DNA from 2 places in the Caballeronia sp. BCC1704 genome. Region 1 is predicted to be linked to the other one. Evidence: predicted binding sites of a transcription regulator. Region 1 holds the regulator's gene; the other holds the start of a gene.

Region 1 (5,753 bases):
GCATGGTCTCCGACCAGATTTCGATGCTCTGCGGCGCGGGTCATCCGGTGCAGCGCCTGTTGCTGCTCAACGCGACGAGCCACGGCGACACGCTCAACGAAGTGGTGCAGGCTTACAAGAGCGCGGCCGATCAGCCGCCGCTCGCGGGCTGCATCCTGACCAAGCTCGACGAAGCGACGAATCTCGGCGGCGTGCTCGATACCGTCATCCGCTACAAGCTGCCGGTGCATTACGTCTCGACCGGCCAGAAGGTGCCGGAGAACCTGTACGTCGCGACCAAGCGTTTTCTGATCAAGAGCGCGTTCTGCATTCCGCGCGAGGGTTCGCCCTTCGTGCCGCAGGACGACGAGGTGCCGGCACTGCTCTCCGCATTGTCCGCGCGCGCCACCACCGAACTGCATGAGGTCCGCTTTGGATAAGTTCGTGCTCGATCAGGCCGAAGGTCTGAGAAGGCTGCTCACGCGAGGCGGTTCGCGCGTGGTGGCGGTGGCGGGCGGGCCGGCGGGCATCGGCTGCACGTCGGCGGTCGTGAATCTGGGCGCGGCGCTGTCCGTGCATGGCAAGGACGTGCTCGTGATCGACGAGCGGGCGAACGCGGCATCCGCTGCGCGCCTCGCCGGAACGTCGGGCGCAGGAGCGCTCGCCGCGGTGATGTCGGGCCGCGAAGCGCTTCAGGACGCGGTGACGCGCACGCCGTTCGGCTTCTCGCTGCTCGCCGCGCCACGCGACGAACGCATCAGCCACGACGCCGCGCAGTGCCGCGCGCTGCTCGACGGTCAGGCGGACATCGTTCTGATCGACGCGCAGCTCGATCGATACGGCGCGCTCTCGTCGCTCGCGGCGCAGGCGCATGACTTTCTCATCGTGACGCGGGTGGCCGCGTCCGCGATCACCGAGGCGTACGCGTGCATCAAGCGTCTGCACTACGCCCATGCGATCGGCCAGTTCCGCGTGCTCGTGAATCACGTGCAGAACCCGGCCGACGCGGCGGTCGCGTTCGACAACCTGTCGGGCGTCGCGAGCCGGTATCTGGCCGTGTCGCTCGTGCAGGCAGGGTATGTGTCCGAGGATGCGCGCGTCACTCGGGCGAAGGAGCTCTCGCGCTGCGTGGTGGAAGCGTTCCCGGCGACAGCCGCGGCGCGCGACTACCGGCAGATCGCGGCGGAGCTTCTGCATTGGCCGATGCGTCCCGCGCCGTCAGGGAGCGAGACGCAGGTCCGGAATGACGCGCGGTTTTCGGTTGGCGAGGCTGACAAGGGCGGACGGGAGACGGGACGCATGGCGTCGATGTTTTCCAGTCATGCATTGACCAGTACGGCGTCGATGTGATCAAGATTAAGGTGACTCAGATGTACAACGCCCAAGGCAAACTCTCACAGTCGGACGTCCTGACTAAATATGCGCCGCTCGTTCGTCGGCTCGGACTTCAGCTCGTCGCCAAGATGCCGGCGAGCGTCGATCTCGACGACCTGATTCAGGCCGGCATGATCGGTCTTCTGGATGCGGCGAGCCGCTACAAGGAAGATCAGGGCGCGCAGTTCGAAACCTACGCGAGCCAGCGCATTCGCGGCGCCATGCTCGACGAACTGCGTGCGAACGACTGGCTGCCGCGCAGCATGCGCAAGACGTCGCGCGAAGTGGAATCGGCGGTGCACAAGGTCGAGCAGAACCTCGGCCGCGCCGCGAGCGAAGTGGAAATCGCCGAGCACATGAAGATGCCGCTCGACGAATATCAGTCGATGCTGCAAGACCTGCACGGCAGCCAGCTGATCTACTACGAAGACTTCGACCGCTCCGCCGACGACGAGCCCTTCCTCGACCGTTATTGCGTCGACCGTTCGGACCCGCTGTCCGCGCTGCTCGACGACAGCCTGCGCGGCGCGTTGATCGAAGCCATCGACAAGCTGCCGGAACGCGAGAAGCTGCTGATGAGCCTCTACTACGAACGCGGCTTGAACCTGCGCGAAATCGGCGCGGTGATGGAAGTGAGCGAATCGCGCGTGTGTCAGCTGCACAGCCAGGCGGTCGCCCGTTTGCGCGCGAAGCTGCGCGAGCAGTCGTGGACGAGCGTCGAGGCGTAATGCGCTAGCCGGCTTCGAAGTCTCGCGCTTCGGCGAACACCGTTTTGCCGATGCCGAGACTTTTCGCGCGATACATCGCGCGGTCGGCGGCGCGCAGCACGGCGTGGATGTCGGCGTGGCGAGCGTCGGCGGCGCTCGACAGCATGCACGCGCCGATGCTCGCCGAGACCGAAACCGGCCGGCCATCCACCGACGTGATCGAAGCGAGCGCCGTGTGAATGCCCTCGGTGATCGCGAGGACGGCCGTGCGGCTCTGCGCCTGAAGCGCGAGCACCACGAACTCGTCGCCGCCCAGGCGCGCCACGGTGTCGCTGTTGGACATGCGGCGGGCGAGCACGTTGGCGAATTGCTGCAATAGCAGGTCGCCGACTGCGTGGCCGTAGGTATCGTTGACTTCCTTGAAGCCGTCGAGGTCGATCAGAAGCAGGACGGTGTCCTGCGTGGCGTCGGACATCGTGCGATTGACGATGTGTTCCAGCGCGTAGCGGTTCGCGAGACCCGTGAGCGGATCGGTCGATGCCTGACGCGCGAGATCGCGATTGGCGTTGCCGAGACGATCGACGAGCACCGTCAGATACACCGATGCCGCCAGCACGCTCAACGCGAGCCCGAGCGCGGCGGACAGGTTAGCGTTCCACCACGGCTGCCAGAGCGCGAGCGCGCCGATGACGGTCATCGCGGTGGCGCAGGAAACGGCGAGCGTGCGCTTGCCGTAACGGCAGCCCGAGCCGATAAGAAACCAGAAAACCACCCACAAGAGCGGCAGCGCGATTTCGCCGCCTGCGGCGAGCGCGGCGCCGACGAGCGCCTGATCGGCGATGGTCGTGACGATGAGCCGCTTCTTCGATGGCGACGCCATCCGGCTGACGATCAGCAGCGTGACCGCGCCGTACACCACATAGAGCCCGACAATTTGCGCGACCAGCGACGCATCGCGCGAAGGGTTAAACCACGCGTACGCAGCATAGGCAAGCAGCACCGCCGCGCCGAGCACGACGCGCAGCGTGGCTTGCTCGCGTTCGGGATGCCGAAGCGCCGCCCATGCGAACGCATGAGGCCAGCGTGGCGGGTGGTGGGCCTGCTGCATGTGAACCCCTCGATTTTGTTTTTGTTCGATCGACGCGGTCGGAATGGGCGCGGTCGGCCGTAGGGTTAACGGCAAAGCGTTGCGTTGCTTGAGTTTCGTGGGGGATGACGACGAAGCGACAGATGTGCGACTTGCCGCGCCCGGCTGGGATCGAACCAGCAAACCTTTGTCTTTCACTATGCCGTTGTAGAGCGTGCAATCAAGGGCCTTCCTGTACGCCGAGCAGCGGTGAATCAGCATGGCCGGTAAAGCCGGTGCCTGTTTCGGCAGACCGGACCGAGCGAGTCAATCTCGATCGGGCGCGTCCGAGTTGCTTGGAGCGCACGCGGAAGCCAGCGCCGTGGAGCCTAACCGAAACCTCGTGTGTGGTGCGCAGCGGCGCGAGCGGATTGCGCAACTCATGCGCGAGCATGGCAAGGAATTCGTCCATGCCGTCATCCACGAGGCTTCACCACCCAGTTCGTCGGAAGCGGCACAGCCGTTATTTCGACGCGGCGATTCTTCGAGGCATGAACTGACGGCCAAGGAGCCTTGTTATGCCACGCAAACGTAAGAAAGAAACAACGAGCGAATCGGGCGAAGGACTGAGCCCCGACCCCGAGTTGATCCAGCGACTGGTGGCCGCAACGCTTGACCGCGCGAATGAGAGAGCAACTGGCCGCGCAAAAGAAGACGATTTCCGAGCGCGCGCTAGGCGGCGAGCAGACGCGCACCTCGGCTACGAGACGGGCTACGCGAAGACGGCGCGCACCTCGACAGCACGAGCCACGAGCGCTTCACGACAGACGACGACTTTCTCGACATCGAGATTCCGCGCGACCGCGAAGGGAACTTCCATCCGGTGCTCATTGCCAAGGGCGAGCCCCGCTTTGGCGGCTTCGACGGCAAGATCATCGCCACGTAGCGCGGGAGATCCGCGATTTCCTTCTGGCGATGCACGGCATCGAAGTAACTGCGGACTTCGTCAGCACGGTAACCGGCAGGGCGATCGACGAGGTGCGCGACGGTCAACAGAGACGGCCCGAGCCGATGTATCCCGTGGGCGTTCCTCGCGCTGCGGGACAAGATCCGCGACGAAGGCGTAGTCCGCAACAAGGCGATCTACGTGGCGCTGGGCGTGGGCCGCGACGGCCCGCGTGGCGGGCCGAGGCTCTGGGTGAAACAAACCGAAAGCGCGAAGTTCTGGCCACGCGCGGTTAATGACCTGAAGCCGCGCGGTGTGCAGAACGTCGTGCATGATCCACGACGCCTTCACGCCCGGCTGGCTATCCCGCCACAGCTTCGATGGCCGCGACGTGCGCCGCCCACATGCCATGCAACGCGTCTTCCAGATGCTTCGCGAAGCGGGGAGCGTCGCACAGCGGCGAAGCGACGAGTTGCGCGCGCAGGCCGCTGCGGAGCGCTTGCAGTTGCGACGCATCGGCGGCGAACTGCGTGGCTTTCGCGACATAGTCCTCTTCGCTTTGTGCGATCCAGTCGGGCAGACCGGCCGCATGCAAAATGCTTTCGCCGATGTGCGACAGAAACCGCTCGCCGCGCAGGCACAGCACTGGCGCGCCCATGAAGAGGCCGTCCGCCGTCGTCGTGCGGCCCGGATACGAGAACGGGCTCAACGCGATGTCCACCCGACGATACGCGGCCAGATACTCGGCACGCGGCGAACGGTCCTCCAGGATCAGGCGCGATGCATCGACGCCGTGTGCAGCGAAACGCGCGACGATCGACTCGCGGGCGTGATCCAGATCGAGATTCTGCGCCTTGATGAACAGACGCGAATGCGCGACGGCATGCAGCACGCGCGACCACAGCGTCACTGTCTGATCCGAAATCTTGGCGAGCTTGCCGAAATAGCCGAACGTCACATGTCCGTTGTCGAGCATCGGCAAGTTGCCTACGTCCAGCTGCTCGGCAGGCGGCGTGAAGCACAAATAGCTGTCAGGCATCCGCCACGCGCGCTCGGTGAAGTGGTGAGCCTCGCTCTCCGGCAACACGTAACGGTCGCCGAGCATGTAGTCGATCGCGCGCACACCCGTGCTCGCGAAGTAGCCGGGCCAGCTGACCTGCACAGGCGCGGGCTTGCGCGCAAACACGGGCAGGCGGTTGAACTGCGTATGACCCGATGCATCGATCAGCACGTCGATGCGATCGTCGCGGATGCGCGCGGCGGCGGCATCGTCCGTCATGCCGGCGAGGCTCGTCCACGTCGCAAAGCGCGAACGAATGCGCAGCGTCAGCGCATCTTCGACATCGCGCGTCGCATACGCGTGCAACTCCACGCGCGCTGCATCGACATGATTCACGACGCTTTCGAGTAAATAACCGACGGCGTGCTCCTTCAGATCGCCCGACACAATGCCGACGCGCAACGCTCGGCTGGTCGCGGGCGTCGCTTCGACGAGCCAGTCACGGTACGGCGTAACGCCCTGCGTGATGGCTTCGTCGAAACCTTTGGCTTCCTCCAGGTACGCGGCGGGCGTCACTTCGCTGTAGTAATTCGACGCGAACAACCGGTTGCTGCGCGGCGCCGGCAACTCGGGACGCAACGCAATGGCCGTGCTGTACGACTCGATGGCGGCATCCAGTTC
Region 2 (5,753 bases), 270 kb from region 1:
GTCCGAATGCGAGCGAGACGCCCACGAACCCGATGCCCGTGTGCGGAAAGCCGGCGGCCAGCACGGCGCTTCCGCAGCCGCCCAGCACGAGCCAGAAAGTACCGAAAACTTCAGCGCCGAGACGCTTCGACAAATGCATGATCTTGCCTTCGTGAAATGTGAGAGACCTTTGATTTGACGCAAGAAAGCCTATTGCCCTTGCCGAGCGCAGTTTAAGGGCGGCAGTTTTTACGGACTGTCAAAATTGGTCGATCCACGGGCATTTCACGCTCAACGCAGCGATCTTCGGATTCCTCCTTGTCACGAAGCAGACGGCGCTAGCGGCCAGGCGAAAAAAATGCCGCCCATTGGGCGGCATTCGAGAGCGGAAAGCTGTGCGCGATCAGCCGACGGCGACCTGACGCAGCACCGGACGCTTCGCGGCCTGAAGCATGGCCGTGTACGTGTCGACGTAGTTCTGCGCCATCGTCTTTGCGCTAAAGCGGCGTTCGAACTGCGCGCGAATCTCGGTGCGCGACAGTTCGTCGATGCGATGCAGCGCGCCGACCGCGCCCGGCACGTCTTCACAGATAAAGCCCGTCACGCCGTGATCGATGACTTCCGGCACCGAACCGCGGTTGAACGCAATCACCGGCGTTCCGCACGCCATGGCTTCGATCATCACGAGGCCGAACGGCTCGTTCCAGTCGATCGGGAAGAGCAGCGCCTTGGCACCCGACAGGAATTCGGGCTTCTGCGCCTCGTTGATCTCGCCGATGAACTCGACGTGCGCCTGCGACAGCAGCGGCTCGATCGTCGACTTGAAATAGTCCTGATCGACCTTGTCCACCTTCGCCGCGATCTTCAGCGGCAGACCGCTCTGCGCAGCGATTTTGATCGCGAGGTCCGCGCGCTTTTCCGGGCAGATCCGGCCGAGAAACGCCAGGTATTCCGGCTTCTTGTGCGGCTGCGGCGTCAGCAGATCGTCCGGCAGGCCGTGATACACCGTGTTCAGCCAGTTCGCCTGCGGCAGCGGTCCGCGCTGGTTGTCGGAGATCGATACGACGTTCGCCTTCGTGAACGTGTTGAAGATCGGCTGCAGTTCGGGCAGGTCGAGACGGCCGTGCAGCGTCGTCACGAACGGCGTGTCGAGCTGCGTGAACAGCGGAAACGGCATGTAGTCGAGGTGAAAGTGCAGCACGTCGAACTCGTGCGCGCGGCGGCGGACCGTTTCGAGCAGCAGCATGTGCGGCGCGAGCGGATCGCGGATCGTGGGATCGAGTCGCAGGGCGCGCGGCCAGGCCGCGTCGAGCGTCGCCCGGGTTTGCGAATCGCCGCTTGCGAACAAGGTTACATCGTGGCCGAGGTCGACGAGCGCATCCGTCAGATAGGACACCACGCGCTCAGTGCCGCCGTAAAACTTCGGAGGAACTGCTTCGTGCAACGGTGCAATTTGTGCGATTCGCATAACGTGACTCTCCTGAGTGGCCGCTTAAGGCGCGGTCGGCGCCGATGGGCCATGAAAGCTGTTGTGTGGACACCGCTGTGGCGCTCCGGTCGAGCGTTGCGCGATGCCATTCGGGCGGGCCGCGGTGTGTCGCTCACGCCGCCCAAAGATCGGCCCGGCTCTCGACCGGGTTATCCCTTACGTTCATTATCGGGATCGAGAGCGGCATTTCACGTCATTTTTCAATCGCTTAACCTTGTTACAGCGCGAAACACCGGCTGTTACGAAGTCAAAAATTGCACTCAAGCGGTCGAAGGAGACGATTTCGACTGGCAATGCGAGCGGCGAGGCACCCCGTAGCAGGCGACGTGCCCGCGCCGGCCTCAAGTCCGTCCGGCCGCTGCCGATAAAGGCGTTTGCCGACGCGCAGCAAATTCGACTGCGCATGTACGAACTTTTCCTACAACATTTCAGGCGAAAGTCTGTCGGCGCGTCGGCAGGTTCTTCCGATTCCCGCGATGGGCGCGTTGCCGGAAAATCGGGCCGACAAGACGAGCGGGGCCGGACGCGTCGCGACTGAGCGCGTCCGAGCAAACGTTTCCCGCTAGGCCTGACCAGCCATGCAATGACTCGGGGGAAAGATGACGGCCACCACCATGAGCACGCTCGCGGAAATCCGCGAGGTGAACTTGTCGTATGTGCTGCTCGCGCAGCGGCTGCTTCGGGAAGACCGCGTCCTGGCGATGCATCGCCTCGGGCTGTCCGATGAGGTGGCCGAGATCGTGTCGTCGCTGACGCTCGCGCAGGCGGTGAAGATCGCGGCGTCGAGCCATGTGCTGTGCCGCTTTCGCTTCGACGACCACGCGATCCTCGCTTCGCTTGCAGACAAGGACAAGCGCCCGGCGCTCGCGCAGGCGGAGCTGCGAGTCGCGCTTTCGGATGCGGCGATCGAGATCGGTTAAACGGGCTACGCAGCAAGCCGACGGCAACCAGGAGGTCGCGCCGTCGCGTGAATGCGGCCGATCGATCAGACGGCGCGCTTCGAGGGGAGTCCATCGCGCCACCGGCTCGATGGGGCGTTTTCGGCCGACCGGCTCCAGTGATGGCCCCTTACCGACGCCTCATGACCACGACCGGCTCGTTCTGTATCCGGCGCACTCCGCGCGGCGGCGACTCGACCGTGCTCCGCCCCGCGCCTTCGATCCGTGCCCGTGCTTCATCCACGCCTTCGCGCACACGGACGAGCGGCCGGACCGGCAAGCGCCCCGCAGCCAACGCCCCCGCCAGCCCGCCCAAAGTTTTCCACCCGCGTGCCGTAAACAGTCTTAACCGCGCATGTGCGCCGGCCGTACCGCATTCCCAACCCTGAGGACCCGACTGTGCTGATTTTCGTTGGAACGCTCGTGACATTGCTGTCCGTTTTCGGCGGTTACGCGCTCGAAGGCGGCCATCTTGGCGCGCTCGTACAGCCGGTCGAAATATTGATGATCGCCGGCGCGGGCATCGGCGCTTTCATCCTCGGCAACGGCGTCAAGACCATCAAGTCGACGCTGCTCGTCATTCCCACGCTTTTCCAAGGCTCCAAGTACAACAAGGACGTGTACATGGAGCTGATGGGCCTGCTCTACGTGCTGCTCGCGAAGGCGCGCAAGGAAGGCACGCTCACGCTCGAAGCCGACATCGAAGACCCGCACAAGAGCCCGATCTTCAGCCAGTACCCGAAGCTGCTCGCGGACCATCACATCGTCGAGTTCATGACCGATTACTTGCGGCTCATGGTCGGCGGCAACATGAACGCGTTCGAAATCGAAAGTCTCATGGACGAAGAGATCGAGACGCATCATGTCGAAGGCGAAGCGCCCGCGCTGGCGCTGCAAAAAGTCGGCGACGCGATGCCCGCGTTCGGCATCGTCGCGGCGGTGATGGGCGTCGTGCATACGATGGCCTCCGCCGATCAGCCGCCCGCCATCCTCGGCGAAATGATCGCGCAGGCGCTCGTCGGCACGTTCCTCGGCATTCTCATTTCGTACGGCTTCATCGGGCCGCTTTCGAGCGTCGCGGAGCAGCGCGTCGCCGAGCAGACGAAGATGTTCCAGTGCATCAAGGTGACGATTCTCGCGAGCCTGAACGGCTACGCGCCGGCGATCGCCGTGGAGTTCGGCCGCAAGGTGCTGTTCTCCACGGAGCGCCCGTCGTTCTCCGAACTGGAAGAGCACGTGCGCCGGGTGAAGGCGAAGTGACGCGCCTCGTTTTCGCGACCCCGACCGGAGCCCTGCGATGAGCAGCGAAAAAGACCGTCCCATCTTCATCAAGCGCATCGTCGCGGGCCGCAAAGGTCACCACGGCGGCGCGTGGAAGCTGGCGTACGCGGACTTCATGACCGCGATGATGGCGTTCTTCCTGCTGATGTGGCTGCTCTCGTCGACCTCGCCCGTGCAGCGGCGCGGCATCGCGGAGTACTTCAACATGCCGCTCAAGGCGGCGATGGTCGGCGGCAAGAGCGTCGGCATGGACAACAGCATCATCACCGGCGGCGGGCGCGACATTTCGAGCAACGATCCGGGCGATGCCCGCAGTTCGGACGGCAAGACGCAATTCGAGCAAAGCCCGACCGCGAAAGCCGACGAGGAATTGCTGAAAGCCGCGCAAGGCGAACTGGAACGGCGCGAGCAGGCCCGTCTTCACGACCTCCAGGTCAAGCTGATGGCCGCGCTCGAAGCCAATCCGACGCTGCACCAGTTCAAGCAGCAGATCCGCATCCAGTCGACGCAGCAGGGCCTGCGCATCGAAATCGTCGATACCCAGAAGCGCCCGATGTTCGCGCTCTCCAGCAACAGCGTGCAGCCGTACATGCGCGACATCCTGCGCGAAATCGGCCGGACGCTGAACGACGTGCCGAACCGCATCGTCGTGCAGGGTCACACCGACGCCGTGAAGTACGCGGGCGGCGAAAAGGGCTACAGCAACTGGGAACTGTCGGCGGACCGCGCGAACGCGTCGCGGCGCGAGCTGGTCGCGGGCGGCATGGACGAAGCGAAGGTGCTCCGCGTGCTCGGCCTCGCGTCTACGCAAAACCTGAACAAGCAAGACCCGCTCGATCCCGAGAACCGGCGCATCAGCATCATCGTGCTGAACCACCGCGCGGAAGCGTCGATGCTGCGCGACGACGGCGGCTCGGCCGCGACGCTGGATAACGCTTCGGACGCCTTCGCGCCCGGCGCGACGCCGCTGCTCGGCCGGATTGTGCCGGGCGCGGCGCGGAAATAAGCGTGCAACGAGCAAATCCGCATAAAAAACGCTCAAGACTCCACACGTTTGCGCCGTCATCCGGACAAGAGGCAGCGACGCGCAGACCCAAAGGCGACACATGATCAAGAACATTTTGGCAATCGACGATTCCGCAGCCATGCGGCAGATCCTCTCTGCCACGCTGACGACGGCGGGCTACGAGGTGACGGTGGCGTCCGACGGCAACGAAGGGCTCGAATGGGCGCTCGCCGAGCGTTTCGATCTCGTGCTCACGGATCAGCACATGCCGCAAAAGAGCGGCCTCGACCTGATTGCGGAGCTGCGCGCCAACCACGCCTACCGCGCCACGCCGATTCTCGTGCTGACCACGGAAGACGGCGAGCCGTTCAAGGAAGCGGCGCGCGCGGCGGGAGCGACGGGCTGGATCGAAAAACCGCTCGATCCGGACCTGCTGACCGAAGTGGTCGCCGCGCTCTCCGAAGACACGCAGCACTGAAGCGACAGCCAAAGCCAAGACAAACTCGCGCGCACGCGCCGACGGTGAATCAAGCATGACACTCGACATTACCCAGTTCTATCAAACCTTCTTCGACGAAGCCGATGAACTGCTCGCGCAGATGGAGCAACTGCTGCTCGTCCTCGATATCGCGAATCCGGATCCCGAGGATCTAGCGGCGATCTTTCGCGCAGCGCATTCGATCAAGGGCGGCGCAGCCACGTTCGGCTTCACCGCGCTCACCGAAACGACGCACATCCTCGAATCGCTGCTGGATCGCGCGCGCAACAACGAGCTCGTGCTCCGCCGCGACATGATCGACACGTTCCTCGCGACCAAGGACGTGCTCTCGGACCAACTCGCCGCGTATCGCGCGAGCGCCGAGCCGGATGCGGCCGCCGCCGCCGCGATCTGCGCGAAGCTCGAACGCCTGAAGAACGAAGACGCCGCGCCGCAGAGCGCGCCTGTCGTCGAAGAGCCGGTCACGCCAGCTGTCATCGGCGAAGTGGAGCTCGCGCCGGCCTACGAAGGCCCGAACGCGCCGCCTTCGCACGTGATCGCGCAAGCCGCCGAAGCCATCGA

Evidence for each region. The regulator FliA, encoded in region 1, starts transcription of late flagellar genes. The targets are predictions, from matches to a motif close to CTAAAGTTTNNNNNNNNNNNGCCGNTA.
Region 2: motA (flagellar motor stator protein MotA) is a predicted target of FliA. The motif match lies at 2,719-2,745, and genes of this name have one in related genera.

What each region holds. Positions count from the first base shown of each region.
Region 1 is NZ_CADFFT010000001.1:215,331-221,083, reverse strand. It holds gene flhF (flagellar biosynthesis protein FlhF) at 1-419, shown strand, start outside; gene HWX53_RS01040 (MinD/ParA family protein) at 412-1,329, shown strand; gene HWX53_RS01035 (RNA polymerase sigma factor FliA) at 1,350-2,081, shown strand; gene HWX53_RS01030 (GGDEF domain-containing protein) at 2,086-3,168, opposite strand; gene HWX53_RS01025 (histidine kinase dimerization/phospho-acceptor domain-containing protein) at 3,368-3,598, opposite strand; partial or broken gene HWX53_RS27525 (transposase) at 3,705-4,402, shown strand; gene HWX53_RS01015 (tetratricopeptide repeat protein) at 4,434-5,753, opposite strand, start outside.
Region 2 is NZ_CADFFT010000001.1:488,735-494,487, forward strand. It holds gene aqpZ (aquaporin Z) at 1-139, opposite strand, end outside; gene HWX53_RS02270 (glycosyltransferase family 4 protein) at 383-1,447, opposite strand; gene flhD (flagellar transcriptional regulator FlhD) at 2,068-2,388, shown strand; gene motA (flagellar motor stator protein MotA) at 2,806-3,666, shown strand; gene motB (flagellar motor protein MotB) at 3,704-4,693, shown strand; gene HWX53_RS02290 (response regulator) at 4,794-5,171, shown strand; gene cheA (chemotaxis protein CheA) at 5,227-5,753, shown strand, end outside.